Regions from separate parts of the Ruegeria sp. ABM4_193 genome, predicted to be linked through region 3. Evidence: riboswitches for the same ligand, from Rfam matches in the RefSeq annotation. Region 3 holds a riboswitch; each other region holds the start of a gene.
What was found. A riboswitch is a leader RNA that binds a small molecule or an ion and turns the genes downstream of it on or off. The one in region 3 is predicted to bind cobalamin.

Region 1 (7,311 bases), on a different contig from region 3:
GCGGGGAATGCGCAACTCGTCCGGGCCAACCCCGTCCAGCGCCGACAGCGTGCCGCCGAGAACGTGATAGCGGCCTTTAAATACGCCCGCGCGCTCCATCGCCCAGAGGTCGGCCACGTCTTCGACCACGCACAACTCTCCGGTTGCGCGGTCTTCGGAATTGCAGATGTCACAGATATCGGTGGTGCCCACGTTCCCGCAGTTCAGGCATTCGCGGGCGGTCACGGCGACTTGCTGCATGGCATCAGACAAAGGTGTCAGCAGCAAAGCGCGTTTTCGGATCAGGTGCAGCACAGCGCGACGGGCCGAACGCGGGCCGAGGCCGGGCAGTTTGGCCATAAGGTCGATCAGGTTTTCGATATCGCTGTTCGAACTCATGGCCTGTCCTGTCTTGCGCCGGAGGGAGCCTCCGGCGGGAGTATTTTTAAAAAGATGAAGCTCAGAACGGCAGCTTGATGTCTGCGGGCAAGCCCATGCTTTCGGTCAGTTTGGCCATTTCTTCCTGCGAACGTTCAGCGGCTTTGGTTTGTGCATCTTTTATAGCCGCCAGGATCAGGTCTTCGACCACTTCCTTGTCGTCACCGTTGAAGATCGACGGATCAATATCCAGACCTTTCAGTTCGCCTTTGGCGGTTGCAGTCGCCTTGACCAGTCCAGCCCCGGATTCACCGACAACCATCATGTTGTTCAGCTCTTCCTGCATTTCGGTCATCTTGGTTTGCAGGTCCTGCGCGGATTTCATCATCTTGGCCATGTCACCCAGACCGCCAAGCCCGCCGAGTCCTTTCAGCATAGTATTCTCCTGTATCTCTGCTTGGGTTCTAAATACGGGCCGCAGCCGCGTGGCACAAGGGTTCCCGCGTTTGAAGGTGAGGTCTTTGGAAACGCGCCTCCCTTTGTCGCGCAGTGGCAGGTTGCGCGTTATGTGAAGGCAAGGATTGGGTTTGCCGCACGGGCTTTGCCGAGACTTAGATTTTGGAACCGGGTGATCACGGTAACCTCAATAGACGCGTCACCGGCTCAATCCTCTTCGAACGGGTCCCACTCATCCTCGACTTCGGGCAGCGCCTCGGTCTCGACTTGGGCGGCGCGCTGTTCCGGTGTCTCGATCTTTGTGATCCTGGCCTTGGGAAATTGAGCCAGTACAGCCTGAACCAGCGGGTGTTGTTCGGCTTCGGCTTTCAAAGCCAGTTCGGCCTTGTCCCGAATTTCAGCAATTGTCGGCGCATCCCCGTTCGAGACGATCGAGACAGCCCACCGGTTTCCGGTCCAGCGTTGCAGGGCCGAACCCAGCCTGGGCGCAAGGTCTGTCGGTGCCTGCGTGGCTGGGGTGAACTCGATCCGACCGGGCTGATAAGACACAAGTCGCACGCCGTTTTCCACTTCGACCAGCAGTTTTACGTCGCGGTTGGCGCGGATCAGTTCGACCACGTGATCAAAAGTCGGGAACCGGGCGAGAGCCGTCTGCACATCCTGAGCCAATGCAGCAACTGGCGCGCCGCTTGGGCCGCGAGGGGTCGAAACGTAGGAAGGTGCCGGGGCCGCGCTGGCCCGCGCTGGCATTGCACCCTGCCGGGGGGCTGATACTCCGCCATTCGGCCCACCAGTTGGAGGCGTTGGAGTGTCCTGCAGCCGTTTGATCAGTTCTTCAGGGCTGGGCAGATCAGCAACATGGGTCAGGCGGATAACGGCCATCTCAGCGGCCATCATGGCATTGGGCGCGGCCGAGACTTCTTCGAGCGCTTTCAGCAACATCTGCCACATCCGAGTCAGGACACGCATCGGCAGCGCCTCGGCCATGTGCTGGCCACGGCTCCGTTCGTCAGGCGAAACAGTTGGATCTTCGGCAGCGTCGGGCGTAATTTTAACGACGGACACCCAATGTGTGATTTCGGCCAGATCGCGTAAGACGGCCAGAGGGTCTGCGCCCTCAGCGTATTGCCCGCTGAGTTCCGTCAGCGCACCCGCTGCGTCGCCCCGCAGGATCATGTCCATCAGGTCCAGAACGCGGCCACGGTCCGCAAGGCCCAGCATTGCGCGGACCTGCTCGGCAGTGGTTTCACCCGCCCCGTGCGAAATCGCCTGATCCAGCAGCGAGGTTGCATCCCGTGCCGATCCTTCCGCGGCACGTGTGATCAGCGCCAGCGCGTCATCGGCGATTTGGGCATCTTCGGCGGTTGCGATCTTTTGCAGAAGCCCGATCATATCTTCGGGCTCGATCCGGCGCAGATCGAAGCGCTGACAGCGGGACAGAACCGTGACCGGCACTTTGCGGATTTCGGTTGTTGCGAAGATAAACTTCACATGTTCAGGCGGTTCCTCGAGCGTCTTGAGCAGCGCGTTGAAAGCGCTGGTCGAAAGCATGTGGACCTCGTCGATGATGTAGATCTTGTAACGCGCGCTGGCGGCGCGATAGCGGACACTGTCGATTATTTCGCGAATGTCATTCACACCGGTCCGGCTGGCGGCGTCCATCTCCATCACATCGACATGGCGGCCTTCCATGATCGCCACGCAATGTTCGCATTGCCCGCAAGGCTCGGTCGTCGGGCCGCCATTGCCGTCGGGGCCGATGCAGTTCATACCCTTGGCGATGATCCGCGCGGTGGTGGTTTTGCCGGTGCCGCGAATGCCGGTCATGATGAAAGCCTGCGCAATCCGGTCCGCTTCGAATGCGTTTTTCAGGGTGCGTACCATGGCATCCTGACCCACCAGATCGGCAAAGGTTTCCGGGCGATATTTGCGGGCGAGAACCTGATAGGCGGGGCTGGGCGTGTCGGTCATGTTTTCTCGGTCGGATTCGGTGCTTCGGCTCAGCGTAGTGGCCGCTGCCTTCCGCGTCCACCGCGAGGCGCGATGATTTTTGATTTAGATTCCGACCGGATTCGCACTAAGCTGTTCCAACAAAATTAAAGACTCATTTTTGTAAAGAGTTCCTGGTGGAGGACACACGTTCATGTCGCAGCTGGTTATCTATGCCCTGCAAGTCGCAGGAGGAACGCTGGCCCTGACGTCGATACCCGGACATGGCGGGGATTATGAGCCGGATCTGGATACGATTGCAGCGTGGAAGCCGGGGCTGGTGATTTCAATGACAACGGATGTCGAGATGCTTCAGCACGGGGCGCGGGATTTTGGCAGCGATATTCAAAGCCGCGCCAGCCGGTGGGTGCATCTGCCGATCGAAGACTTTGGCGCACCAACGGCGGCGGTTGAAGAGGCGTGGCCAGATGTCAGCGCCGCCGCCCGGCACGCCCTGGCTGGCGGAGGCCGGGTATTGGTGCATTGTCGGGGCGGCTGTGGCAGGTCGGGGATGGTTGTTCTGCGTCTGATGGTCGAGTGCGGCGAACGGGCTGACAAGGCGCTGGAGCGTCTGCGGTCGCTGCGCCCCTGTGCCGTGGAAACAGACGCGCAGCTGGCTTGGGCGGCCCGGGTTTCCCCGGCGCAGGTGGTGTGATCTCAGGCCGAAAGCTGTTCGGGTGCGTGTACGGTTTTCCGGGGCCGTAGCGTTGCAACCTCGATCATCGCGCATGGTGGGTTTGCAATGATGCCAGATGGCAGAGTGCGGAACGTGTTTCCAAAAATCAGATCAGCATAGAGGTTCAGGTCCTCAATTGCTGCGTTGGGCTGCGTGTCACAAAACACGCGAACACTGTCTGATTGTGCCTGGAAAATTGCCTGACACCCTTTTGTGCAATGTGAAAGCTCACTACTACCGTCAAACTCGAAGTCGTCGCCTGTGGCAGCCGAAGCTTGTATCATAGCCTCGGAGATCGAGCGCGCCAGCCGCGCCAGGGCGGGGCAGGTTTTGCCCGTCCGCTGACATACCGTTGCGCTGTATTCATGCGTCTTTGTCTTCCAGATCATCCTGCGCCCTCCGCGCGTGGTGGACAGAAGGATCGGGTCAGGTGGGACAGCGAAGTGCAGTCAGGACCTGCCCGGACACCCCGCCCGAGTTTCGGTTTCAGTTTCGATGGCAGGTCTCCTGACTTGCGGGTCATGGCTTTGCCGACCTTCCCAGCCCTCGGGGCCAGTGGCGTTTCGGCATTGCTCACCGCTTACAGTTGCGGGGGCAGTCGCGGCATTGGTTAGCGTCCGGATGACCAGACGGAACCGCACCGTGTTCCCTTTTCATCCCGACCCCTTGTGGGGGACAGGAACCATCACACAATCGCTAGCGTCTGATCCGGTTCCGAGTCAAGCGGATCTTTGGCCCCGACGTTTGGTCATGCTGGATGGGTGACAACTTCCCGCGTAGAGTTCCCATCATTGAAATAAGAAACTAGTTTTTGGCGCAGGATCAGGGATCATGTTGGATACAGAACAGACGGTATTAACCGAAGAGTTCCTCTTTCCGTCCGGGTCATCAACCCTTTCAGCGCGCCTGTACCGACCCTTGTCTGAACCCAGCACAGTGGTTGTGCTGAACAGTGCCACAGGCGTGCCACGCGACTATTATCGCCACTTCGCGCGTTGGCTGGCCGCCGAGCGCGGTATGGCGTGCCTAACCTATGATTACCGGGATTTCGGGCATTCTCTGACCGGTCGCATGAAGGATGCGCGTGCGACAATGGCGGATTGGGCCTTGATCGATATGCCAGCGGCGCGGGCGGAAATGCGCAGACGTTTTCCTGGTGCACAACAATGGACGATTGGTCATTCCGTAGGTGCCATGCTGGGACCCGTACAGCCCGATATCGACAAAACCGACCGGATGATTTGCGTGTGTTCTGGGCTTGTGACCCTGAACGATCACCCATGGCCCTACCGTGGATTGGCCGGGGTGTTCTGGTATGGGCACGCCCCATTGCTGGTCAAAGCGCTTGGGTATTTACCCGGAAAGGCAATCGGTTTTGGTGCGGATTTGCCGGAATCGGTCTACTGGCAATGGCGTAAATGGTGCACCGCTCCTTCGAGTTACGTGCCCGAGATCGGAGCCGGGTTGCCTGATGCGCGTTGGACAGAAACTGAAAAACCAGTGGATCTGTTTACTTTTGAAGATGACCAGATGGTCCCACCCGAGGCGGTATGGCGGCTTGCCGATCTCTATGGCCCCAAGGCCAAACGACATCTGCTGAAACCTGCTGATTTCGAGTTGTCTGAAGTTGGGCATATTGGGGCTTTTGCCCGTCGTAACGCGGCCCTTTGGCCACGCTTTGTCGACATCTGAACACGTTTTGGGTGAGACCGCGTATCACCAATTAGGTATGTGAGGGGAAAGTGAGAGGTTGGACATCGACCCAAGCGGGGCTCGTTGTGGCTGCTTCCTTCCGGACCTGACCAGGTTGGCGAGGCGCTCGCCCGCGCCAACCTCTCGACTCTGGATATAGGGAAGGCGAGGGCAAAAGACAACCCGTCAGAACGTCAGACGGATCCGCTCGAACCCGGCTTCATCAGGACTTAGCAATTGGGCGTTGAACATGCGCAGCTCATCCATGTGTTCAAGGGCACCGGGACCTGTTCGAAGCAAGGCATTTACGCCCGTTTGAGCTGTCAGTGTAAACGGATAGGGGTGCCGCGCTATTGGGTCGGGCGGAAGGCGACGAGACAGGTAATCCCGCGTCAGTTCCTTGATGTCGAGCGGTGGTAGGTTGATGCGTTGGGCCGCAGAGGCGGCAGGAAAATGTCCGCCTCCGCTGGCGCGGTAGTTGTTGCTGGCCAAGACAAATCTTTGCGCAGGTTGAACAGGTTGGCCACCGAATGTCAGATTGCGAATTCGTCTGTTGTCAAGATCGACCAACCGACCATCACTGTCGAAGCGCGCAGGTTGCGATGGATCGATTTGATAGGACAGGCCGAAGATGACGTCGAAATTGTAACCGGCACGTTCGGGGTTTACTAAGTCCGCTTCTGTATCATGTGACAGCTGGTTGAGCACGCTTGCCGACATTTCCAGCCAATCCAGCACGTCAGAGCCGGTGATCTGGATCGCGCGCAGTTCATTGGGAAACGGATACAGGTCTGCGACATGACGCAGGCATATTTCCCCCGCCGGGACATCTGTAAAATGCCGCGGGCCAGCGCGCCCACCGCATTTCCCAGGCGCCACGGCTGACAAAAGAGGTAACTCTTCCAAAGCGGAACCGTGCAAGAAAGAGCGCAAAGCGGCAGCCTGCGCCGCAGCAACCAGAGCCAAGCCGCGATCCGGTGCGCAAAAACTGAAATAGCTGTGCATGGATTCTGATACGCGCGCGACGGGTTTGGCAACCGCGCTACGTGTCTGACGATGGGCGTCGGTGAACAGACGCACTATATCCTGGTCTTCCTCGACCGCGATTCCGCTCGCGCAAACCGGGCGCAGGTCCACGCGACATTCTTCAATGTTTAATCCGCCATTCGGTTGCGGAGAAATAACAAGATCGATGACACCAAGATAAGATCCGGCCGACCCGGCCATGACAACCGGGGTTTCATGCACCAGCCCGTTTGCGTGATCGAGATATTGGGCGTTGGTATCGGTGCGACTCGGAAGGGTCAGATGCGTATGCCCGGCGACAATGGCGTCGATTCCGTCGATGGCGGCCAAGGGAATTATGGCATTCTCCATCCCTTCCACCGGCTCTGTTTGGCCCAGGCCGGAATGCGCCAGAGCAACGATAAGGTCACATCCTTCAGCGCGCAGTCGTTTTGACAGGTCGCCTGCCGAGGGCAGGATGTCTTCGGCTGTGACCTCTCCGTTCAGGTGATGCTCTTCCCAGCGGGTGGTTTGAGGCGGAAGAACGGATATCAAGCCGATGCGAAGGGGTATATCTTTGCCACCCAATGGCACGGTGCGGTCCAATATCGCAAATCCCTGCCATGCTTGCAGGCTACCCGATCGATGCAGGTTGCTGCACAGGACCGGGCAAGGGGCTTGCGAGATGATATTGTCCAATACCGGCAGCCCAAAACCAAAATCATGGTTGCCGAGACCTATGGCGTCGTACTCCAGCGCCGCAAAGGCTTGCATGACCGGATGCGGCACGTCGTTCTGGGCCGCCCACTCGCCCAACGGCGTGCCCTGAATTGCATCCCCATTGTCCACCAACAGAACCAAAGCATCCCTTGCTTCTTGGCGGGCTTTGCGGATCAGGCTGGCGGTGCGCGTCAATCCTAGCGTCGGGTCAGGAGTATCCGTGTAATAGTCAAAACCTGTCAGGTTCATATGCAGGTCGGTTGTTGCCAGAATACGCACATGCCCACGGTTTTTTTCGGAGGGCACCTGCGTCGAAGGGTTTTGCTTCACTTTGAATGGTCTGCTTTTGAATAGGGTTATTGATTAATTCTTACAAAGCGTAACCTAAATGATTTTTCCGGGGCCGCCATGCGGCT
Region 2 (7,311 bases), on a different contig from region 3:
AGCGCCAAAACCTGCTGCAAGCCGTAGGACCAGTAAGGCACGCCGCCAATCAGGCGGACCAGAATGCCCTTGGCGCCGTCCAACGTCTGCTCGACATAAGTGTCGACGGACAGAGGGTGTTTGAGGGCGGTCAAATTGGCCAGTCGAAGCGTTGGCATTCGACCCTCGGTTCCGCCGCCACGATGCCAGCCCGCCGCGAAAGCGCCGAGGTCGCTGTCCGAGAAGGACAAAACAACCAGATCCGCCGGGCTTTGGCCCAGATCGGTTGGGGTCTCGGTTTCCTCGAGCCCGTGGCTTTCGCGGAAGACGACGTGCATGGTTTACTCGGCAGCCTCGGTGACGCCCGCGAGGATCGCGTGGATTTCGGCCTCTTTGATGTCGTCATGCTCGGCGATAACAACCAGACGCGAACGGCGCTCTTCCTCTGGTCCCAATGGGCGGTCATATTGGTGACGGACGCGTGCGCCCACGGCCTGAACCAGCAGGCGCATGGGTTTGCCCTGTACTGCCGCATAACCTTTGACCCGCAGGATGTTCAGCTCGGTCGCCAGGCGTTCGATCTTGGCGACCAGATCGGCTGGATCGGTTTGTTCCGGCAACTCGACGATGATGCTTTCGAAGTCGTCATGTTCGTGATCGTGGTGACCGTCGTGGTGCGACGGACGTGCATCCATGTCGTCTTCGGCTGCAGCTTCCAGTCCCAGTACAACGCGGACATCCACGACGCCCTCGGCGACTTCGACAACAGGCAAGGGGCGCGGTGCTTCGGCGGCGATCACCTCTTTGGCCTTGGCCACACCTTCGGGTCCTGCAAGATCAGGCTTGGTCAACAGGATGATGTCGGCGCACGAGATCTGATCCTCGAACACTTCGGACAGGGGCGTTTCGTGATCGATCGAGTCGTCGGCGAGGCGCTGGGCATCCACAGCTTCGACATTCGGGGCAAAGCGACCGGCGGCGACGGCCTCGGCATCGGCCAGAGCGATCACGCCATCGACAGTGATCTTTGAGCGGATATCCGGCCAGTCGAACGCTTTCAGCAGCGGCTTGGGCAGGGCGAGGCCAGAGGTTTCGATCAGGATATGCTCGGGGCGCGGTTCCAGCGCCATCAGCGCCTCGATGGTCGGGATGAAGTCATCCGCGACGGTGCAGCAGATGCAGCCGTTTGCCAGCTCCATGATGTTTTCCGCCGGGCAATCCGGGATGGCGCAGGATTTCAGGATATCGCCATCCACGCCCACATCGCCAAACTCGTTGACGACAACAGCCAGACGTTTGCCCTGCGGGTTCTGCATCAGGTGTTTGACCAGCGTTGTTTTTCCCGAGCCCAGAAAGCCGGTGATCACGGTGACGGGAAGTTTTTCGAGATTCGACATGTCAGGCTCCAATCGGGGGAATGCGCGAGGCGCAGTTTTTGCGGAAATGTTCAGGGCGCTCGCGCCATTTCACCAGACCATCTTCGGTGGCCAGATACTTGGTTGCGCCGTCGACGATTACATCGACATGGTCCACTTCGTTCAGGTTTTCGTAAACGAAGGTCCAGCGATCGGGACCGCCGCGCAACACGATAGAACAGCCCTGATCGCAGTTCGAAAGGCATTCGACAGGTTTCAGGGTGATGCCTTCGGGCAGCTCTGCTTGTTCCAATGCCTGGTGCAGCAATGTACCGGGGCGTTGCGCATCGTCTTCGATGGGCAGCCCGCGGCGGCAGGTCGTGCAGACCAGCAGTTCGACCGGTGTGGTCTCAGTCATGTCTCTCATCCCCCCAAATCCTCTTCGCGGGGGACGGGGTTTCAAGCGGGCCACGTGTTGCAACATGGACCCGATACCGGAACACCCCGCCCGGTTTCAACTTCGGGTGCTGGCAGGTCTCCCGGCTTGCGGATGTCAGAGGCCCGGTACGTCAGGGTCCTCTGTCGGATGTCCCGCCTTCCCGGCCTAGGCCAGTGGCATTGGGCACCCTCTCCGGTCACGGTCGCGGGGGCGGCTGCGTTTGGCGGAAGATCCGTTGACGCATTCCCTTTTCATCGGCTCTTGCCGACACCAACGAATGGGTCATGCGGCACCGCTGGCCCGCTTGTCAAGCGCGTTGCGCGTAACATCAGGAGGCGGGTGTGAAAAGCGACCTGTGGTTGTCGTTGGGCGGCATGAATGGTCAGATAAATCCGTGATCGCATGACAGGTACAAGCCAGCAGGGAGAGGCGACATATGAAAGTAGGATTCATCGGGTTGGGAAACGTTGGCGGCAAGCTTTCGGGATCCTTGCTGCGGAACGGTATTGATCTGACGGTGCATGATCTGAACGCGGATCTGGTGGCCGCGTTTGTCGCCCTTGGCGCAAAGGCAGCCGAAGGCCCGGCACAGTTGATGCGCGATTGCGATGCGGTCATCACCTGCTTGCCATCGCCTGCGGCGTCAGATGCGGTCATGCAAAAGATGCTGCCCGAAGTGGGCCCCGGCAAAATCTGGATGGAGATGTCGACAACCGATGAGGCCGAGGTCAAGCGTTTGGGGGCCGAGGTGATCGAACGCGGAGGCGCGGCAGTGGACTGCCCGGTTTCGGGCGGGTGCCATCGGGCGGCCACCGGCAATATCTCGATCTTCGCGGGATGTGACCGTGCGACTTTTGAGCGGATTCTGCCGTTTCTGACCACCATGGGACGGCGTGTTTTGCACACGGGTGAATTGGGCTCTGCCTCGGTTTTGAAGGTGCTGACCAACTATCTGGCCACAGCCAACCTGATCACCTGCGCCGAAGCGCTGGTCACGGCAAAGGCGGCGGGCATGGATCTCAACACGACATATGAGGCGATAAAAATCTCGTCCGGTACGTCCTTTGTGCATGAAACGGAAAGTCAGGTCATACTGAATGGTTCGCGCGACATCTCCTTCACTATGGACTTGGTGAAAAAGGACATTGGTCTGTTTCAAGAGGTAGCGGACCGCGCCGGGGTGCCTCTGGAAATGAATCCGGTCATGATCAAGATTTTTGAAGATGGCATTGCCCGGTATGGCGATCGCGAGCTGTCGCCGAATATCATCAAACGTCTGGAAGAGGCGACTGGTTTGGACATCACAGCCCCCGGTTTCCCGCCGGAGATGGAAGATGATGAACCGGAAGAGCCGGGGTATGAGGTTGTCCCGCAAGGCCGGGGCTCGGCGTAGAGGTTCAAGCTAACCTTTCCAACGAAATGTAATCGGCAATCGGGGTGGGCCAGCCCAGAAATCCGGCCCCGATTGCCGCGCTAGTACATAACGTTGATCATCACCAATGAAACGACAAGGAACAGCGCGGTCATGATGCCGCCTGAACGGACGAAATCCATGACCTTGTACCCTGCCGGACCCATGATCAGCGCATTGACCTGATGGGTCGGGATGATGAAGCTGTTCGAGGTGGAAATGGCAACGGTCAGCGCAAAGACTGCAGGGTTGCCTCCGGCAGCCACTGCAATGGACACAGCCAGCGGTACGAGCAGAACGGTGGCGCCAACATTCGACATGACCAATGAAAACGCCGTTGCCAGAACAGCAATGCCCGCTTGAAGCGACCAAAGCGGCCAGCCGTCGAGAATGACCATGATCTGCTGTGCGATCCATGCGGCTGTGCCGGTATTTTGCACCGCCTGTCCCAAAGGTATGAGGCAGGCAAGCAGGAAAACAGTGTTCCATCCAACGGCACGGTAAGCCTCATCCACGCTGAGAACGCGGCTCAGCATCATGCCAGCTGCCCCTGTGAGAAGACAAAGCGAAAGGCGTACGTCGGTAAACAGGATCAGGCATATTGAAATAGCGAAAAAAGCAAGCGCCCACCCGACTTTCTGAGGTCTCAATTCCTCCTGCGGGAAATCGCTTGTGACCACAACGAAATCCGGATCGCGGGTGATCCGCATCAGATTGTCCCACCGCGTGTGTGCGACCAGCATGTCACCAGCATGAAACTTTTCCAGCCCGATCTGAGTGGACTGATGATCATCGGTCTCTACGTGGCTGAGCGTTTCTTCCCCTCTGTGAATAGCCAGAAGCGACATACCGTATGTCTTGCGGAACAAAAGCTCGCGCGGGCATTTGCCGATCAATTTACTGTCGGGGGTAACGACAACTTCGGCGACACCGGCGTTGGTGGGTGCGAACTCCTCAACAAAAACATCCAGATCGGGAAGAACTGTTAAGCCGAATTTCTTCGCAAAAACCTCTACCTCGCCACGCCGTCCAACAATCGCCAGCCGACAAGGGGCTGCGATTTCAGCGGTCAGAACCTGAACCATTGACGTTTTGCCGCGATAGAAGGTTGAAATGATGTACAGGTGGTTCTCATGGTTGATATCGGCCAGGATCTGCCCGACCAGCGGGCTGTCTGCAGGCACAACAACTTCGAACACATCTGCCTTTAGCCCATACACCCGCTGCAAATACTCTTGTGTGCCCTGACCGGTGCCCGTGTTGTCTGCCCCTTCCTGCACAGGAAGAACCCAGCGTCCCAGCAGCAGAAAGTACCCGATGCCTGTCAGGATCAGTACCGCCCCGATCGGTGTTACCGAGAACAGCCCGAACGGCTGCATTTTCTGATTATCCGGCAAGCCGTCATTGGCCGTTTGGATCAGGTCGTTGAGCAAGATCAGCGGTGAGGACCCCACCATCGTCATCGTCCCCCCCAGGATCGCACAGAACCCCATCGGCATAAGCAGTCGCGACAGCGGTATTCCGGATCTCGTGGATATCCGGCTGACAACTGGCAGGAACAAGGCGGCGGCGCCGACGTTTTGCATGAAGGAAGAAATGACGCCAACAGTTCCCGAGATGATCGGCAGCACGCGGCTTTCCGATTTGCCGCCGTACTTCAGAATAACGGCCGCAACCTTGTTCATGATGCCGGTTTTGTCCAAGCCAGCACCAACGATCATGACCGCAATGATCGAAATGACCGCGTTTGACGCAAACCCATCAAACAGACGCGGCACATCCGCCAGATTTTCTAGGCCGGGTGCGTAGCTTAGCAAGCCGACAAGAACCAAAACCAGTATGGCGGAAAGGTCGATTCTGACGACCTCGGACACAAATAGGAAAACTGTGAAGGCGAGAAGCGCGCAAACGACCCCCATCTCGAAGGTAAAGGTTATGTGTTCCACTAGACGTCCAGAACTTATTACTTATTCTGAAATAAATCTTTAGTTCATCCCGCATTCATTGTCATGAAATTTCGATTACGACCCGATTTTGGACATAATGTTACTCATTCGATTGCTTGCATGTTTTCTATTGAGGCAGTGTCGTTCCAGCAACCCAGAACTCATTCCGCCTCGATTGGACGCTCGCGGCCAAGAAATCCACGAATAGTCTGACCCGGGCCGTGTTCTTCAGGTCGCGGTGTAGCAATAGCCAGATGCTTCTGTATGGCATGGGTTTTTGAAACGGTGCTCTGATCAGGTTTGGGTGCCGGTCTCCCAAATTGCAGGCAAGGTACGCCATGCCCAGCCCGGAAGCCGCCAGCGAGATCAATGGGACAAGTTCAGATACACGGTGTTTCAGCGTGGCCTTGGGATAATAACTGTCTTTGACCCACTTCGCTGTGGTTACTTCTTCAGGCTCATGCCAGCCAATCAGGTGCAATCCCGCGCCTCCGTTGTCGCTAATAAGTTCCGCGTAGTCGCGTGTGCAATAGGCGGCCTGTGACATTTGGACGAGTTTTCTGCCAACCACATCATCAGTCACCTCATTTGCTATGCGCAACGAGACATCCGCTTCGCGTCGTGTCAGATCGCGGATGTCGTTGGTGAAGTTCATGTTGAGGGTAATGTCCGGGTAGAGGTCAGCGAAGGCGGCGAAATCATCCATCAGCGAGGTCATCGCCAGACCATGGGGCAGCGTTACGTATACCGTGCCCGAAGGTTGCGCATCCCGTCCGACAATGACCCGAGACGCAGCGGCCATTTCGGCTTCTACCCGTTCGGCATGGGGCATCAGATCTTCGCCAAGCTGTGTCAGAACCAGACCTTGCTTGGAGCGATCAAAGAGGCGACTTCCGACACGTTCTTCCATAACTGAAAGTCTCCGGGTCAATGTCGTGTGGTTGACCTGAATGCTATCAGCGCCGCCCCGCAATGTTCCGGTGCGGGCAACAGCAAGAAAGTACTTCAGATCATCCCAGTTAAGTGAGTGGCTTTCCTTTATCGACATGAAGCCTGTGTTTCATAATTGAAGCAGGATGTCCACAATTACCCATCTACAGTTCATTTATTGACCAGCCTACATTGGGTCTGTCGAACTTAAACCCAAGGACCCTACCCGATGAACCAGATACAATCTGTATTGATCACCGGCGCAAATGCCGGACTGGGCCGAGAAGCGGCCCGGCAACTTGCGCTTCAGAAAGGCATATCCAAGGTCTATCTGGCCTGCCGCAACCCAACGAAAGCCAAAGCAGCGAAATCGTCGCTGGAACATGAAACCGGACGCAAGATTTTTGAAATTGTCCTGATGGACGTGGCCGATCCGGCCGCGGTTCGCGCCGTTGTGGCCGAACTTTCCACCCCGATTGACGCTGTAATCCTGAATGCGGGTGGAACGGGCGGACAGAACCCAAACAGCCTCACCAGCGATGGCGTGACTAACATTTTCGCAACAAACGTTTTGGGCCACGTGGTGTTGGTAGACGCGTTGCTGGAACGCCAGTTGGTGACATCCACAATCCTATACGCCGGGTCCGAGGCTGCTCGTGGTATTCCCAAAATGGGTATGCACCGCCCCGACCTGTCCGATGGAACAGTCGACGAATTCAAATCAATCGCCGACGGCAGCAAGTTCGGACCTGAGGGCGACCCGATGCAGACCTACGGTTATGCCAAGCTCACCGCGACCCTGTGGATGGGGGCTATGGCGCGCCAGCACCCCCATATTCGCTTTGTCACCATGAGCCCCGGAGGCACCGCAGGAACCGCTGGCTTTGACGACCTGCCACTTATGAAACGCATTGTCTTCAAACATGTGGGCGGAGTGTTGATGCCCTTGTTCGGCATGATGCACAGCGTTGAGGCCGGGGCAAAACGGTATCTCGATGGTTTGCTAAACCCGGAATTCAAAACCGGCCACTTCTATGCCAGTCAAACGGGTTATCCCACCGGGCCAGTCGTGGATCAAGCCAGCCTAGACAGGGCTCTGTCAGATATCACCACTCAGGACAACGCGAACCAGGCATTGCGACAGTTCGCTTAATTTAAAGGAGAAATGAAATGGAAACCACATTGAACATCTTCGTCATCCTCGCAACCATCATGCTGTCTGGCCTCGGCATCATGTCAATGTTTGCTCCT
Region 3 (7,311 bases):
TCCGGATGGTCCGCCCAATACCAAATTACTTGAGGCCGAACTGGTTGTTGGCCGCTCGACTGGCCCTGCGCCCAACAGGACGTAATCATGAAACATTCTCGCGCTGACTTCCCAAAAGATTTCCTTTTCGGGGTCGCAACCTCGGCTTATCAAATCGAAGGGCATGCACAGGGTGGTGCCGGGCGAACGCACTGGGATACATTTGCGGCCTCGCCCGGCAATGTGGTGCGTGAGGAAAACGGCGATCTGGCCTGCGACCACCTGAACCGGTTCGAGCAGGATTTCGATCTGGTGCGCGAGGCCGGTTTTGACTGTTATCGGTTCTCAACCAGTTGGGCGCGTGTCATGCCGGAAGGTCGCGGCCAGATCAATCAAGCCGGGCTGGATTACTATGACCGGCTGGCAGACGCGCTGCTGGCCCGCGGAATCCGCCCGTGTGTGACGCTGTATCACTGGGAACTGCCCTCCGCCCTTGCGGATCAGGGGGGCTGGTGCAACCGAGACATCGCGGGATGGTTCGCAGACTTCACCGAAATCATCATGGGCCGCATCGGTGACAGGATGTTCAGTGCGGCCCCAATCAACGAGCCATGGTGTGTCAGTTGGCTCAGCCATTTCGAGGGCCATCTTGCGCCCGGTTTGCGCGATATTCGCGCCACGGCCCGCGCAATGCATCACGTTTTGCTTGCTCATGGACGCGCCATTCAAGCCATGCGCAGCCTTGGCATGAGCAACCTTGGTGCGGTGTTCAACCTTGAGTGGGCAGAACCCGCCGATGACAGCGTCGAAGCGCGACTTGCAGCGGACCGGTATGACGCGATTTACAATCGGTTCTTTCTTGGTGGTGTTTTCAGGAAAGAGTATCCTCAATTGGTGCTGGACGGCCTTGAGCCGCACTTGCCCTCTGGCTGGCAGGATGATTTCGAGACAATTGGCACACCGGTCGATTGGTGCGGATTGAACTACTACACGCGAAAGCTGATTGCCTCGAACGATTCCGCATGGCCCAGCTTGACGGATGTTCCAGGACCATTGCCAAAAACGCAAATGGGTTGGGAAATAGACCCTTCTGCCCTAAACCGTTTTCTGGTTCGCACACAGAAGGACTATACGGGCGGGCTACCAATCTATATCACCGAAAACGGAATGGCGAGCGCAGAGCGCGTGCGGGATGAGGACCGTATCGAATATCTTGATACACACCTTGCAGCCGTGCAGGACGCTTTGGCACAAGGTGTTCCGGTTAAAGGCTATTTTGTCTGGTCTCTGCTGGACAATTACGAATGGGCCTTCGGATACGAGAAAAGGTTTGGACTGGTGGACGTGGATTTTGAAACTCTGGAAAGAACGCCCAAAGCGTCGTTCGTGGCGCTTAAATCCGCCCTTTCAGAGGGGCAGAACGTCTCTCAGCCGTTAGCGCAACCATCCGGATCTGTGCATGAGCACTGGAATTTGGTTGCGGACATCGGTGGAACAAATACACGTCTGGGCGTTGTGACAAACGGCGAACTGACAGACCTGCGCAAGCACCCAACTGGAACTCTGGATGACCTGCTGAACGCATTTCACGCGTTGCGCGATGAGGTTGGCACAAATCCTCAGGCGGTTGTTGCCGCTGGGGCTGGTCCTGTCAGAGACGGCGTCATCCGCCTTACAAACGCCAATTTGGACTTGTCTGAGTTGGAACTGGCGCAGGCGACCGGGGCGGAACATACTTTTGTTATCAATGACTTTACGGCTGCGGCTTGGTCAGTTGCTGACGTCACACAGAACGAAGTTTCGGTTTTGCAAGGTCAGGCGAAACCACCAGCAGGCACGCGTTTGGTGGTTGGCCCCGGCACCGGACTTGGCGTCGGAGCATTGCTGTTTTCCGAAGGTCACTATCACACAGTTTCCGGCGAAGGTGGGCATGTTGGGCTGTACCCGCGTCACCGGGACGAGGTCGACGTCTTTGAAGCCGCCCGTCACATTGCTCCTGACTGTTTCTTTGGCGATAGCCTTGCTTTGGAAGCAGAGATGTTTCTGAGCGGAACTGGCCTTCCAATCCTGTATCAGGCGGTCGGGTTGGCAGCAGGCACCGGGCGGTCATCGTTTCGTTCGGCCAAAGACATTTTGACGGAAGCCCGCGATGCTTCGGACCCCATCGCAGTCAAAACTGCGCAGATGTTCACAACGCATCTAGGCGCGCTTATGGGTGATATGGCTGTCACGCTTATGCCTGCTGGTGGAGTGTTTCTTGTCGGCGGGGTCGCCGAGAAAAACCGCTGGCTGTTTGATCAGGACTTCAAGGACGCATTTAATGGCGGCGGGCGTTTCAGCGAGCTTCGTAAATCCTTGAACCTTTACGTCTCAGAACAGGCCGAGTTCGGCATCATCGGGGCGAACAATTTTTGCAAAAACGCACTAAAGCGATGAACAACTCGTGCGCTTGAGGCTCTGGGAAAGGACGTTGGAATGATCCTGTGCTGTGGGGAAGCCCTGATTGACATGATTGCCGAGCCGACAGTGTCCGGCGCACGCGGCTTTGTGCCCCATACGGGTGGCGCGATCCTGAATACCGCTGTTGCCATGGGGCGCTTGGGTGAGTCCGTGGGGATGTTGACCGGTGTTTCTACGGATATGTTTGGTCAGCAACTGATCAACGCGCTAAAGGCAAGTCACGTTGACGTTTCGCATGTAATTGTCTCGGATCGCCCCACTACTCTTGCGTTTGTACAACTTGAAGATGGGCACGCAACCTACAGTTTCGTTGATGAAAACACGGCTGGCCGTATGTTGGCACCCGAAGATATGCCAGACCAACTCCCTGCCATCTCGGCTTTGTATCTTGGGGGTATAAGCTTGGCGTGTGAGCCATGTGCAGATGCCTATGCATCTTTGTTGGCTCAACACGGAAGCGACCGCCCTGTCATGTTGGATCCCAACATTCGTCCGGGTTTTATTCAGGATCAAACCCGCTTTCGAACGCGCTTGAACCGCATGATCGCGCTGTCCGATATCGTCAAAGTGTCGGACGAGGATTTGGACTGGATCATTCCCGGTGCGGAACCCGAAGCAGCCAAAGCAGCCTTGTTGTTGCAAGCCGGACCATCAGCGCTGATCGTGACCCGGGGCGGCGATGGCGCAAACGGGTATCTGGCGGATGGATCGCAAGTGACGGTGCCGGTAAAACCGGTGCAAGTCGTGGATACGATCGGTGCGGGGGACACGTTCAATGCCGGTGTGCTCATCGGTCTCAGCCGCGCCGGGCATCTGACAAAACCCGCTGTACGCAACTTAACTGCCAACTCCTTGCGCGCGGCCATGGAACTGGGCGCCGAAGTTGCAGCTGTAACCGTATCGCGTGCCGGGGCGGAGCCGCCGTGGGCCCATGAGCTATAATTCTTGGAAAATCCGATGAAACGATCCGACATAAATCGCATCAAGTCCGAAGCGCAGGCGTTCATTCAATCGTTTGGCGCTGTACTGCCGCCTTTTGCAGATTGGTCACCTGAACAATTGCGCAGCCCGGTGGCGCACACGATCCGCAGCCGCGGGTTAGGGTGGGACATCACCGACTACGCTCAGGGCCGGTTCGATGAACTGGGCCTGTTTCTTTTCACGCTGCGCAACGGCGAGGTGAATGATCTGAAGTCCGGGCGCGGGATGCTGTATGCCGAAAAATTGCTGATCTCGAAAGACAAACAACTGTCTCCGATGCATCGTCACATCGTCAAGGCAGAGGACATCATCAACCGAGGCGGCGGCGATCTGGTGATGGAGATTTATGCATCGGACCCAGAGGGCGGCATCGACCGGCATACGCCTGTCACAGTGCCCAGCGATGCCTGCCCGGTCACGTTGCAACCAGGTGAGCATCTACGCCTGAAACCGGGACAAAGCGTAACCCTGATGCCCGGAGTTTGGCACGCGTTCTGGGCCGAGCAAGGTGATTGCCTTATTGGCGAGGTTTCGACCGTGAACGACGATCGCACGGATAATGTGTTCGAAGATCCGATCCCTCGATTTTCAAAGATCGAGGAAGATGTCGCGCCAGATTTCCTATTGGTTTCCGACTACTGAGGTAGACCGGGTTGACAATGACCGACAGACAACTGGGCTGAGCCCAAGTGATTTCGTCAAACGCCACTCATTCTCTTGCTTGACAAGTCCAGCACCACGAGACTAGCTGAGCGGGATGGTTCCGTAAGGGATGAAAATGGGAATACGGTGCGGTACAGTTATTTGCCAAGTCCGTGACTGCCCCCGCAACTGTAAGCGGAGAGCGACGCCATTACGCCACTGACCCCGAAAGGGTTGGGAAGGTGGGCCGAGCCTTGACCCGCAAGTCAGGAGACCTGCCATCCGATGTTCAACCAACCCGGGGCGGGGCGTCCTGGAAGGAGGCTTTGATGGCACGTTTTTCGCGTGTTTACATTGGTAGCACCTTCTGTCCGCGCTTGGTTTCAAGCGGAGCGGACAGTGTTAAAGGTGACTTACAGAAATAAGCTCTTCTTCAATACCTACAGTGCTGAGGCATCCTGTTGTGCCGTTAATTCAGAGACACGTTACGTTATAACATTGCATCTCAGTCCAACCCGCAGTAAGCGCTACAAGTAATGACGAAAACCGCTGATCATTTCATTCTTGTGTGTGCGACCTGCACAGGTGCCATGTCCACCGATCAAGTGACTGGCGCACTGACGCAAACATTGCCCGAAGGATTTGCAATTCGAACAGTTGATTGCATGGCGGGTTGTTCCCGACCAACCACCATTGGCCTTCAGGCACCGGGCAAGGCGCAGTATCTGTTTGGAGACATCGACACGGAATTGGATCTGGACGCAGTGGTGGAATTCGCCGGACAATACCGCCTTAGTTCCGATGGCTGGACAAGTGCAACCGAACGCCCGCCCGCGTTATTCACCAAGACCTTGTCTCGAATACCGGCCCTGCCAACCGAGAGGGTGTCATGAGTTTTCTGTCGGTCGAGGGTCTCGAATATTACGCTTTGAACGGCGATGTCCTTTTGCAGGACGTGTCCTTCGGCTTGGAGGAGGGCTCGATTCTGGCAATTGCGGGACCGAATGGCGCGGGAAAAACAACACTGCTCAAGTTGCTTTGCGGAATAGAACGTATTGCTCTGGGTGATGTGCTTATAAGAGGCAAAAGCTTGCGCACCCTGTCCGCGCATGAGCGTGCCCGAACCATCGCGGTCGTAGGCCAGCAAGAAATGCCAGACGGTCGGTTGCGTTTGCGAGACTATGTTGCGCTTGGGCAAATCCCGATTCAGGCGGATAAATCGGCAACCGAGCATAAGGTAGATCTTGATCGAGTTCTGGAAACAACCGGATTGTCTCATCTTTCCCGCAAGCCGATGAGCCAGCTATCGGGTGGCGAGCGACAGCGCGCTCACATCGCGCGCGCTTTGGCACAAAACCCATCCCTGTTGTTTCTGGACGAACCGACCAATCACCTGGATCCAGACGCCAAGGGGCACATGTTGTCCTTGGTGGCCGAGCTGGGCGTCACGGTGGTCATGATCGTCCACGATCTGGTCATGATCCCGGAATTCGCCACGCATGTGGCTTTGATGAAATCCACACGCCTGACGGGCTATGGCCCGGTCAGCGACGTGCTGACCTCAGAACGTGTCCGCGACACCTTTGGTGTGGATTATCTATGCTTTCAGCATGAAGGCCGCATGATCCCTGCGCTGGATATCCGAAAAAGAAAACTGTCATCATAACAGGAGCTTACAATGATGCAGAAACTTTGGCCTGCGGCTCTGTTCACTGGCCTGGCAAGCGGCGCGGCCGCCGAAGCCATCACAGTGGACAATTGCGGCGAACCGCTGGTTTTTGAAACCGCGCCCGAGCGGATCGTTGTCCACGACATGAACATGACCGACATGGCGTTCGCATTGGGCCTGCAAGACAAGATCGTGGGCCTGACCGGCATCACGGGCTGGTACAAGACGAGCCCTGATTTTGATGCACAGCGCGGTGATATCCCAGAGCTTGCACCAAAATACCCTACTGTTGAGAACCTCATCGCAGTAGAACCCGACATGTTCTTTGCAGGGTGGTATTACGGTATGCAGCCGGGTGGCGAGGTTACTCCGGACACCCTTTCACCCTTCGGCATCAAGACCATGGTTCTGACCGAAAGCTGCGTACATCTGAACAAAGACCGCCCAGAGGCCAGCATGGACCTGCTGTTTGGCGACGTTCTGCGCTTGGGTCAGGTCATGGGCGTCGAAGCCAAGGCGCAAGAGCTTGTTTCGGGCTGGAAAGACCAACTGGCCGCTATCGAAGCCAAAACAGCTGATCTGCCCAAACCACGTGTCTTCCTGTTGGACGGGCCGGCAGATGCGCCGTTTACCGCTGGCAAATTTGCGATACCGGACGCGATGATCGCCGCTGCAGGCGGAGAGAATGTGACCCATGACATGGACACCAGCTGGGGTCGCACGTCGTGGGAAACCGTGGCTGCTGCAAACCCGGAATTCCTGGTTCTGCTGGACTATCAGACAGGAAACGGTGCAGAAGACACCTTCCAGTTCCTGAAAGATCATCCCGTCATGTCTCAAACCGATGCAGTCAAGAACGAGCGCTGGATCGGCCTGCGCTACGAAGAGCTGACACCCGGCCCGGCAAACATTGAGGCCATCGAAAAGATGGTCAAGGCAATGCACCCGGAGACCAACTGATATGGCCCATTTGGGCCGTTCGATCTTGCTGGGGGCGATCGTTCTGATCGCCCTTTTGCTGCTGTCCATCGTTTATGGAACAACAAATATTCCTGTGCGGGACGTGGTCGCCGCGATTGGTCTAGGAACAGGCCTGATCGATGGCGACATGTCCCCGCTTCACCGGATTGTTTTCGACTTGCGCCTTCCCCGCGCCTTGTTTGCCGCGGTCATCGGGGCAGGATTGGGGGTTGTTGGTGTGGTTTTGCAAACAACCACGCGCAACGACCTGGCCGATCCATTCTTGTTTGGCCTGTCGTCTGGCGCGGCTGCCGGGGCGGTTTTGGTGATCACCGTCACGGGTGATGTACTGGGCATCTGGACCCTGCCCTTGGCGGCATTTTGCGGGGGTTTGATTGCTTCGGGCATTGTTCTGGCGCTGGTTCAGGGTCTGCGCACAAGTGCGCCGGAAAAACTGATTCTAGCCGGTTTAGCCGTGTCCTTTCTGTTCTCGGCCATCACAAACTATTTGATTTTTTCCGGCGACAATCGCGCGGCGCATTCGGTCATCTTCTGGATGCTTGGCGGGTTGGGCCTTGCACGGTGGGAGACATTCCCACTGGTTCTGACCGGACTGGCTC
Region 4 (7,311 bases), on a different contig from region 3:
AGACAAGTTTTCCCCGGAGGGAACATGACGACGAATAACCTGAGCCGCCGCCGCGTGATGCAAGGAGCCGCGGCCCTTGCGGGAAGCGCGGCGCTTCCCGCCTTCGCGAAAACCGACCGTTTCATCCATGTCCTGAAGGATCCGAATTGCGGATGCTGCGGCTCGTGGATCAAAATCATGCGGGCGGAAGGCTTTGAATTAAGCGTGGAAAACAGTGCCTGGGAGGCCTTGAACGCTTACAAAACCGCCAACGGTATTCCAGAGGGCATGATGTCATGCCACACGGGCCGCGCGGAGGGCTACATGATCGAAGGACACGTCCCGCCCGCTGACATCCGGCGCCTGCTGGGCGAACACCCGGATGCTGTCGGACTGTCGGTTCCCGGAATGCCGTTCGGCTCGCCAGGCATGGGGCCGGAAAGCGAACGCGAAGCCTTTGACGTCTTCCTGATCCGCAAGGATGGAACCACAGAGGTGTTTGCCAGCTACCCGGCCGTATGAAGTCCCGACGGCGCTGGCAAGATCCTGAAAAACACGGCGCTCGCTTGTTCTGCCCGGTTTACGTGACATTCTTCACGGCAAACCAGTTGATCCGTGACTTCACGCCTGCCTTGTCCTACCGGGCAAGTTCCAGCCTACGGTGAAAAAATACCTGCGTCCGCCAAGCCTGATGACCGGCTTTGCGGACAAAACCGACATCCCGGTCGCCGTATCAACCGCAGCATTTGTCGCCCGCCTGAATTGGCGGGCATGGGGCCGATCCGTAGGAACAGTAGACGCAGCAATCGCCGGGAAGTGGCTTCAGGACTTTTCCGCAAGATGTGCATTCGTAGAACCACTGGCACGCATCTGTTGGCATCGTTTCAGGTCTTGAATGTCCACATTCCGGGCAGATGATCGTGCTGACAAGGTTCGGGCGTTCTTCACTCATGGCGTCACATTAAGGTTATCAGGAAATCATTTATTCGGATTTCGTTGAGTACGATAACCCAAGCGATGGTCGTTAACGCAAAACTGCCTGTCAGCCACCATTTGAGGCGGTCGAGTGAACCATGGCGGTACGCGACGATGCCAGAGAGAAACAGCAGGGCCGTCGAACCGCCGAGCACGTAATAACTCGCGGCGGCAATCTTGCCAAATACGGCCAGCCAGCCCCCTCCCAAGCCAAGTAAAATCAAGGCCATCGGCAAGATGCAGCAGGTCGCAACGCCAAATGCGGTAAACGATCCAAGAAAACTCGCCCCTACAAACTTGCTCATAGTCTGCTTTCTCCGACTTTGACGATCTTGAGCGGAAGCCGGTTCGGCTTCCTCGATTTTTGCTTCGTGCGGTTTGCGAAATTCGACATCATGACCGACAATATGCATCCTGTAGTGGCTACAGGTTCAAGGGAAAGGTCATCACATGATTGCGATTGGCGAAGTGGCGAGATTGACCGGCCTGTCGGTCGAGACGATCCGCTACTACGAACGGGAAGGCATAGTCGAGAAAACCGGTCGAACCGCCTCGGGGCGCCGCGCTTACACGGAACGGGAAATATCCGAGCTCAGATTCATCAAACGCTGCCGCGATCTTGGCTTCACTATTCAGGATGCATGCGCACTTCGCGAATTGTCCAAAGCGCCGGAGCAAGCCTGTCGTGACGCCGAAGACGTCGCAACAAAACATCTCGACAAGGTCAGGTCAAAGATCGCCGCTCTCCAACGGCTGGAGCAAGCATTGGTAGAACTTGTGCAGACCTGTACTGAAGGAGCAGCATGCCCCCTGCTAACGGCGTTGCTCAACGAGCCTGTCGTCAAAGATGTCATTAGCGGTCACTAATTGCAGCGCCCGGAAAAACCGAAACTGCCTGTCTCAGTTTGGGGAGGAGCGGCTTCATTGTCCCAGTATTTCGTAACCTTAAGCGATGACGGCCGATCTGTGTTGTATTTTTGTTGAATGAGAGAATTGCGATCAGCTTACCCTCTAGTTCGCGCTGTTAGCTATGCCGGACTGGTGATGGCGTGGATGCTCTGATGCTGTCAACTAAGGAAGAAATACCAAAGAATCTGCAAATTTTTGCCGCTTTACCCCTAGAGGCTAAGAAGCAGTTGCAATGCCTCAAGGCACATGAAGGCTTGGAATAAAATACATTGGCCCCGGAAGTTTGGATACCTTCGAGGAACGAGCATGGAGAAGGCAGATATGACAAATCCCACGTTAGTTCAGAGAATGTTATCGAAAAACCTGCTGGGTTATCTCCCAATGATCTGTTTTATATGCAGCTTTTTTGTGTCTGCCGCTACATTACAAGCCTCTGAGCTTCCCTCGATCGGTCTTGACAGAAAGATTGAAGCGCCATCCGGTGCCAAAACACTATGCAAAGATTACTCTTGGGCGTGCGCGAGCGCTCGTAGTTCTGGTCTGTCCGTGGCACAAGAAAATCAGATCGTTAAAACGATCAACACGCGCGTCAATCGGAGAATCCGTGCCGTTTCGGATCAAAGCCAATACGGGACAAAGGAATACTGGACACTGCCGACGCAAGGGTCAGGAGATTGCGAAGACTTCGCTTTGCAAAAGAAGTTTGAACTTGTGCAGAACGGTGTGGATCCTACGAAGCTACTAATCGCGACCGTCTTGGACACCAATCGCAATGGCCATGCTGTTCTAGTCTATCGCTCGAGTGAAGGCGATTTGGTTCTGGACAATGTTACCAACAGGATCAAAACGTGGAAGGAAACAAGGTATCTTTTCCTACGAATACAGGACCCGATTCACCCTGATCGTTGGGTACAGGTTTCTAGCGGCTAAACCATTGGGTAGACATTGGTTGCCTCTCGCAATTGATGTCACGACCTGCATTGTTCTGGGCGCATAGTTGAGTTTCGATGCTCAGTCCGACTCGTCCATCTGCTTGTGTTTGCACCATTGCGTGTGAACGAATTCGATCCGCGCGCCAGATATCTCGGAGGTGTCGTATTGGCCTACTGTTGGGATTCCGCAAGCCATACACGTAGACAATGGGCGCGTTTCCGCAGCGAAACCTTCCATTTGACCCGCTCAGATTGGAGTATCTCCGTCAAGTAAAGGCCACCGGGTCGAGCGCGTTACGGCGAAGATATCGAACGCCTGATTAGGACGACCATGGAGGCCGTTCATCTACTTTAGGGAAGAACGCAATTATCCCCCAAGGATAAGGGGAAATGCGACGGCTCCGGCACTGCGTCGATGACATTGGAGGAGTTCGAAGACTGGCTGCACCCGGAGATATGCCGTTATCACAACACCCATCACACCGGGTTGCGGCGAGAACCGATGGCGGCATGGGCGATCCTCGGTTGTAGTGACGCAGACAGAAAAGTTGTTAATGCCGAGGCGTTTCGCATCAGCGTACTTCCTTTTGAATGTCGTCGGTTGTCGCTACGCATTCAGTCCCATGATCGGTCGTGGTAACCGAAAGGTAACCATCAAGCACGAACCCCGCTATATGTCCCGGATCTAGACTGTAATTGACGATAGAACGAACCTAGTTACGCGCAACAAGAACCTGTCGCGTCTCGGAATTCGCCTTGGGAGGCGCGGTGCGCGCGGACCTGAAAATAGGCGTGTCATGGCGAGCCGATCCCGGAGGCAATGCTGTTTCAGATTATTGAAGAACAAAGATGTTTCGCGTGAGCTGTTTCCACTTCATCGCCTACCACCTGCTTCAGCTCAGTCTCACGTAGAAACTTAAAAATTTTTTCGTCTGATGGTTGCTTCTTCGCCCTGCCAAATCCCCGTCTCGCACTCGGTGTATTTGCAAAGTTTTCGAGGGCTAGGGCTCATGTGTCCTTCCTGCCTGAGTATGGACTCTTTTCCAGACTTAGAGTCAAAACACGTATTGAAACTGAGCTAACAACCGACCAGCAAATATGAAATCTCAGATGGAAGTTCTCGATCAAGGATCAGCCTGACGCATGTGCCTACCTAACCTCACGCTTTGCAGAACCTGCCGCGACGCGGATTCCACCCTTTATGATCAATTAGCCGCAACGCTGGAGGCATCGGGGGTGCAAGCCGAGTTGCAGCAAGTGGATTGCATGTCCGGTTGTCACCGACCACAGACGTTGGCGGTGCGACAAAGCGGCAAGACCGCCTATCTTTTCGGTGAGGTTACGGTTGTCGATCTTCCGGACATAATGATCTTCATGCGGATGTATGAGGACAGTACTGACGGCGACTTCGCTGACGCCAGGAAGCTAGGTAAGCTACGTTTCAAGGCGATTGCACGTATACCGGCACAAAAAAGATAGCCAACATGCAACTTGCCGACCAAAGCTCCGGTGTCGAGTTTTCAGCTTACAGTTTGTGTTTTTCGACTTAGCCTTCTGCACTGAACGGCTAAAATCTAAACCAAGCCTGCCATTACCTAAGATTGACCGCTGCAGAATACTATGATGTCGCTTTCGTACTTGACGGAACAAAGCACTATGGAACAATAAAGGCTTCTACGGTGTCCAAAGGTGCCTACGCACTGGGACTGAAACGGGAATGAGGACGGTGCACCAAACTACCGCACTGAAGCCTTGACCGCCCCCGCGACTGTGAGCGGCGAGCGGCCTTCCAATACCACTGGCGTAATGGCGCTGGGAAGGGGGAAGTCTGCTGTGACCTGCGAGTCAGGAGACCGGCCGTAGGATGGACACAACATATGCCGTCGGGTGTGACGGCGAGGAGGATTAAAATGACGACAAAAACGATCAAGGCATCCGCCGCTGGCGCATCCTTTCTGCCTGCAGTATTCGCCGTGGTTCTGGGTCTAGGGATCATTACCGTGACTGGCCATGTTCAGGCTTCTGGCCTGCATGACGCGGCTCATGATGTGCGCCACGCAACTGGCTTCCCCTGCCACTAAAACAATGTTCAGTCGTATTCTGACCAGCGGCTTGTTCGCTGGTGCAGCAGCGGGGCTGATTGCCGCCCTTCTGCAGTTGTATTTCGTGCAGCCAGTGCTACTTCACGCCGAGCTCTATGAGGGCGGCGACCTGGTGCATTTTGGCGCTGATCCCGTAACTGCGCATCCCGACCTGCCCGGCATGTTCGCCGAGCCGATGCGCGATGGTCTCAGCATTATCTTCACCATGCTTACCTACACCGGCTATGCGCTAGTCCTGGCGGCGCTGATGTCAGTAGCCGAACGTCAGGGGCATGAGATCAACGGCCGCACCGGCCTGCTTTGGGGTCTTGCGGGCTTTGTCGCCTTCCACTTTGCTCCTGGCTTGTCACTGGCTCCAGAAGTTCCCGGCGTAGCGGCAGCAGATGTGGGAGTGCGTCAGATCTGGTGGACGGTCACCGTTGCCGCAGCCGGCGTAGCCATGTGGCTGATTGCCTTTGGAGGTAACCTGGTAAGCTACCTGATTGCGGCCGTGCTGCTAATGGTACCGCATATTATCGGGGCCCCTGAGCCTGAGAGTTTCTCTGGGCCGGTTCCGACCGAGATCGGGGCGCTTTTTGCTGCCCGGGCCTTCGGCATCGGCATGGCCGCCTGGGCACTCTTAGGCAGTTTCACCGGCCACTTCTGGCAGACAGAAGGCAAGCGCGCAGGCGCTGCAGTCTGATCGCGCTCCTCCATTGCTACCCCGCTGGTTACACCGGCGGGTTTTTTTTATTGAGGATGACAAGATGTCCCGTTCTCTTGCTCTCTTTGCCATCGGACTTGTCTTTGGCGGCGGTGCTGGCTTTGTGATTGCCGCCAGCAGCGGTAGCACCTTTGAGAGCCATGACCATACTGACCCGGCCCAACACGGCGGCAACATGGAGATGGCAGCGCACGACCACTCCGCTGCCACTAATCTGCCTGCCGACAGCGACGCCCCCAGTGTGGCGATCCAGATGATTAAGGATCCTATGGCGGGCTGGAATCTGCGTGTGACACCGCAGAACTTTCGCTTTGCTCCGGAAAATGCCTCCACGGCTGACGTTCCAGGCGAAGGTCACGCGCATGTTTATATCAACGGCGAAAAGCTGGGCCGCCTTTATGCCAATTGGTTACACCTTCCGTCGCTCCCCGATGGCGATGTTGAAGTAAAAGTTTCTCTCAATGGCAACAGCCACAGCCCTCTGATGGTTGAGGGTGTGCCCGTGGAGGCCAAAGTGACCGTGCAGCCTGACGGCGATGACTCCTGATTGACATTCCTGGCTGAGAAGACAACTACGCGGATTCAGCGGGTCTAAGCGGCAAGTACAGCGTGCGCGCGGGTTTTTGCCGCTCTGTATCCAAGGACAGATAAGCTGTTGCAAAGCCGCGCCGAATTCCCGTCTTGTTCCTTTGGCTTGCATCGTCGGAAACCGAAAACATGAAGCAACTACAATGGGCATTTCGGTTCTTTCCATTGCTTTTTTGACCCAGTCCAAAGCAAACTCGATCAAATCAGAGTTCACGCCACCGCGCACCTGATCGACTGGATAAACTAAGCGTTACCTGAAACCTCTTGAAGCTCTAGCTGCTAGAGGCTTTAAGACTCGAATTTGATCGTGAAAATGCGATGCAAATACATTGAACTTGTGAACCAGGCTGAGATCTATGCTGACAAGGCGCTATTTCATTCAATCAACCACTGCGCTGTTTTCCGCGTCTGCGGCCAGTCCATTGATCGCCAAAACATGGCCAACCTCGTCGCAAAAGACCTATTGGGACAGCCAGGTCACGCCATTTGATTACGATCCAGCGACCTCAAATCCATGGGGCGTTCATGACCGTTTTTTACCACGACGTGTCGTAGCAAATGATGGTTTGGTTCCTGGTGACATCCATGTCGATGCGGTCGCGCGCTATCTTTACCATATCGAGGAAGGCGGGACCGCAATGCGCTATGGCGTTGCGATCGCGCGAGGGAACCTTTACGAGCCCGGAACCTATGCTATCCGGCGCAAGGTCGAGTGGCCACATTGGACGCCAACGGCTTCAATGATCGAGCGCAACCCCGAATACGCGGAATTTCGGGATGGTATGGAACCCGGGCCAAGTAATGCTCTCGGCTCTCGAGCCCTTTATCTATACGTTGGAAATCGAGATACATATCTCAGAATTCACGGCACGCCTCAGCCTAGAAGCATCGGTGGTCGCGCAAGTTCTGGATGTGTTAGAATGATCATGGCCCATATCAATGATCTCTACCCACATGTAAGAATCGGCTCGACCGCATATTTATACTCGGCCGAAGATAGCGTCACAGCCCGCTCATAAATTTTGGGCAGCGTAGGTGGACGTCGTCGCCCTCTTTTTTATCAGGCGTCTCGCGCGGCGCAGATCGGAGCGCCATTCGTCGCGCGCAATGGTACCAATGTCGT

Region 1: linked by a shared signal. The riboswitch ahead of ACXADZ_RS15330 (hypothetical protein) and the one ahead of ACXADZ_RS22610 (DUF1636 family protein) in region 3 are both predicted to bind cobalamin.
Region 2: linked by a shared signal. The riboswitch ahead of ACXADZ_RS05690 (DUF1636 family protein) and the one ahead of ACXADZ_RS22610 (DUF1636 family protein) in region 3 are both predicted to bind cobalamin.
Region 4: linked by a shared signal. The riboswitch ahead of ACXADZ_RS18235 (CbtB domain-containing protein) and the one ahead of ACXADZ_RS22610 (DUF1636 family protein) in region 3 are both predicted to bind cobalamin.

What each region holds. Positions count from the first base shown of each region.
Region 1 covers NZ_JBSWTT010000001.1:3,063,418-3,070,728, reverse strand. The annotation lists gene recR (recombination mediator RecR) at 1-378, opposite strand, end outside; gene ACXADZ_RS15345 (YbaB/EbfC family nucleoid-associated protein) at 440-793, opposite strand; gene ACXADZ_RS15340 (DNA polymerase III subunit gamma/tau) at 1,021-2,784, opposite strand; gene ACXADZ_RS15335 (protein-tyrosine phosphatase family protein) at 2,957-3,457, shown strand; gene ACXADZ_RS15330 (hypothetical protein) at 3,460-3,867, opposite strand; cobalamin riboswitch at 3,959-4,179, opposite strand; gene ACXADZ_RS15325 (alpha/beta hydrolase family protein) at 4,310-5,170, shown strand; RNA gene ffs (signal recognition particle sRNA small type) at 5,219-5,317, opposite strand; gene ACXADZ_RS15315 (bifunctional 2',3'-cyclic-nucleotide 2'-phosphodiesterase/3'-nucleotidase) at 5,357-7,225, opposite strand.
Region 2 covers NZ_JBSWTT010000001.1:1,132,658-1,139,968, forward strand. The annotation lists gene cobN (cobaltochelatase subunit CobN) at 1-317, opposite strand, end outside; gene cobW (cobalamin biosynthesis protein CobW) at 321-1,376, opposite strand; gene ACXADZ_RS05690 (DUF1636 family protein) at 1,378-1,752, opposite strand; cobalamin riboswitch at 1,847-2,063, opposite strand; gene ACXADZ_RS05695 (NAD(P)-dependent oxidoreductase) at 2,210-3,166, shown strand; gene ACXADZ_RS05700 (SLC13 family permease) at 3,247-5,103, opposite strand; gene ACXADZ_RS05705 (LysR family transcriptional regulator) at 5,258-6,178, opposite strand; gene ACXADZ_RS05710 (SDR family NAD(P)-dependent oxidoreductase) at 6,290-7,213, shown strand; gene ACXADZ_RS05715 (DUF4345 family protein) at 7,231-7,311, shown strand, end outside.
Region 3 covers NZ_JBSWTT010000003.1:969,239-976,549, reverse strand. The annotation lists gene ACXADZ_RS22635 (LacI family DNA-binding transcriptional regulator) at 1-85, shown strand, start outside; partial or broken gene ACXADZ_RS22630 (GH1 family beta-glucosidase) at 88-1,389, shown strand; gene ACXADZ_RS22625 (glucokinase) at 1,366-2,415, shown strand; gene ACXADZ_RS22620 (carbohydrate kinase family protein) at 2,455-3,381, shown strand; gene ACXADZ_RS22615 (D-lyxose/D-mannose family sugar isomerase) at 3,397-4,062, shown strand; cobalamin riboswitch at 4,162-4,359, shown strand; gene ACXADZ_RS22610 (DUF1636 family protein) at 4,599-4,955, shown strand; gene ACXADZ_RS22605 (ABC transporter ATP-binding protein) at 4,952-5,728, shown strand; gene ACXADZ_RS22600 (ABC transporter substrate-binding protein) at 5,741-6,691, shown strand; gene ACXADZ_RS22595 (FecCD family ABC transporter permease) at 6,693-7,311, shown strand, end outside.
Region 4 covers NZ_JBSWTT010000002.1:74,442-81,752, forward strand. The annotation lists gene ACXADZ_RS18205 (DUF411 domain-containing protein) at 25-501, shown strand; gene ACXADZ_RS18210 (GDCCVxC domain-containing (seleno)protein) at 713-931, opposite strand; gene ACXADZ_RS18215 (hypothetical protein) at 936-1,259, opposite strand; gene ACXADZ_RS18220 (MerR family transcriptional regulator) at 1,405-1,821, shown strand; gene ACXADZ_RS18225 (transglutaminase-like cysteine peptidase) at 2,170-2,793, shown strand; gene ACXADZ_RS18230 (DUF1636 family protein) at 3,939-4,274, shown strand; cobalamin riboswitch at 4,456-4,671, shown strand; gene ACXADZ_RS18235 (CbtB domain-containing protein) at 4,706-4,876, shown strand; gene ACXADZ_RS18240 (CbtA family protein) at 4,881-5,579, shown strand; gene ACXADZ_RS18245 (hypothetical protein) at 5,644-6,147, shown strand; gene ACXADZ_RS18250 (L,D-transpeptidase) at 6,545-7,207, shown strand; gene ACXADZ_RS18255 (hypothetical protein) at 7,249-7,311, opposite strand, start outside.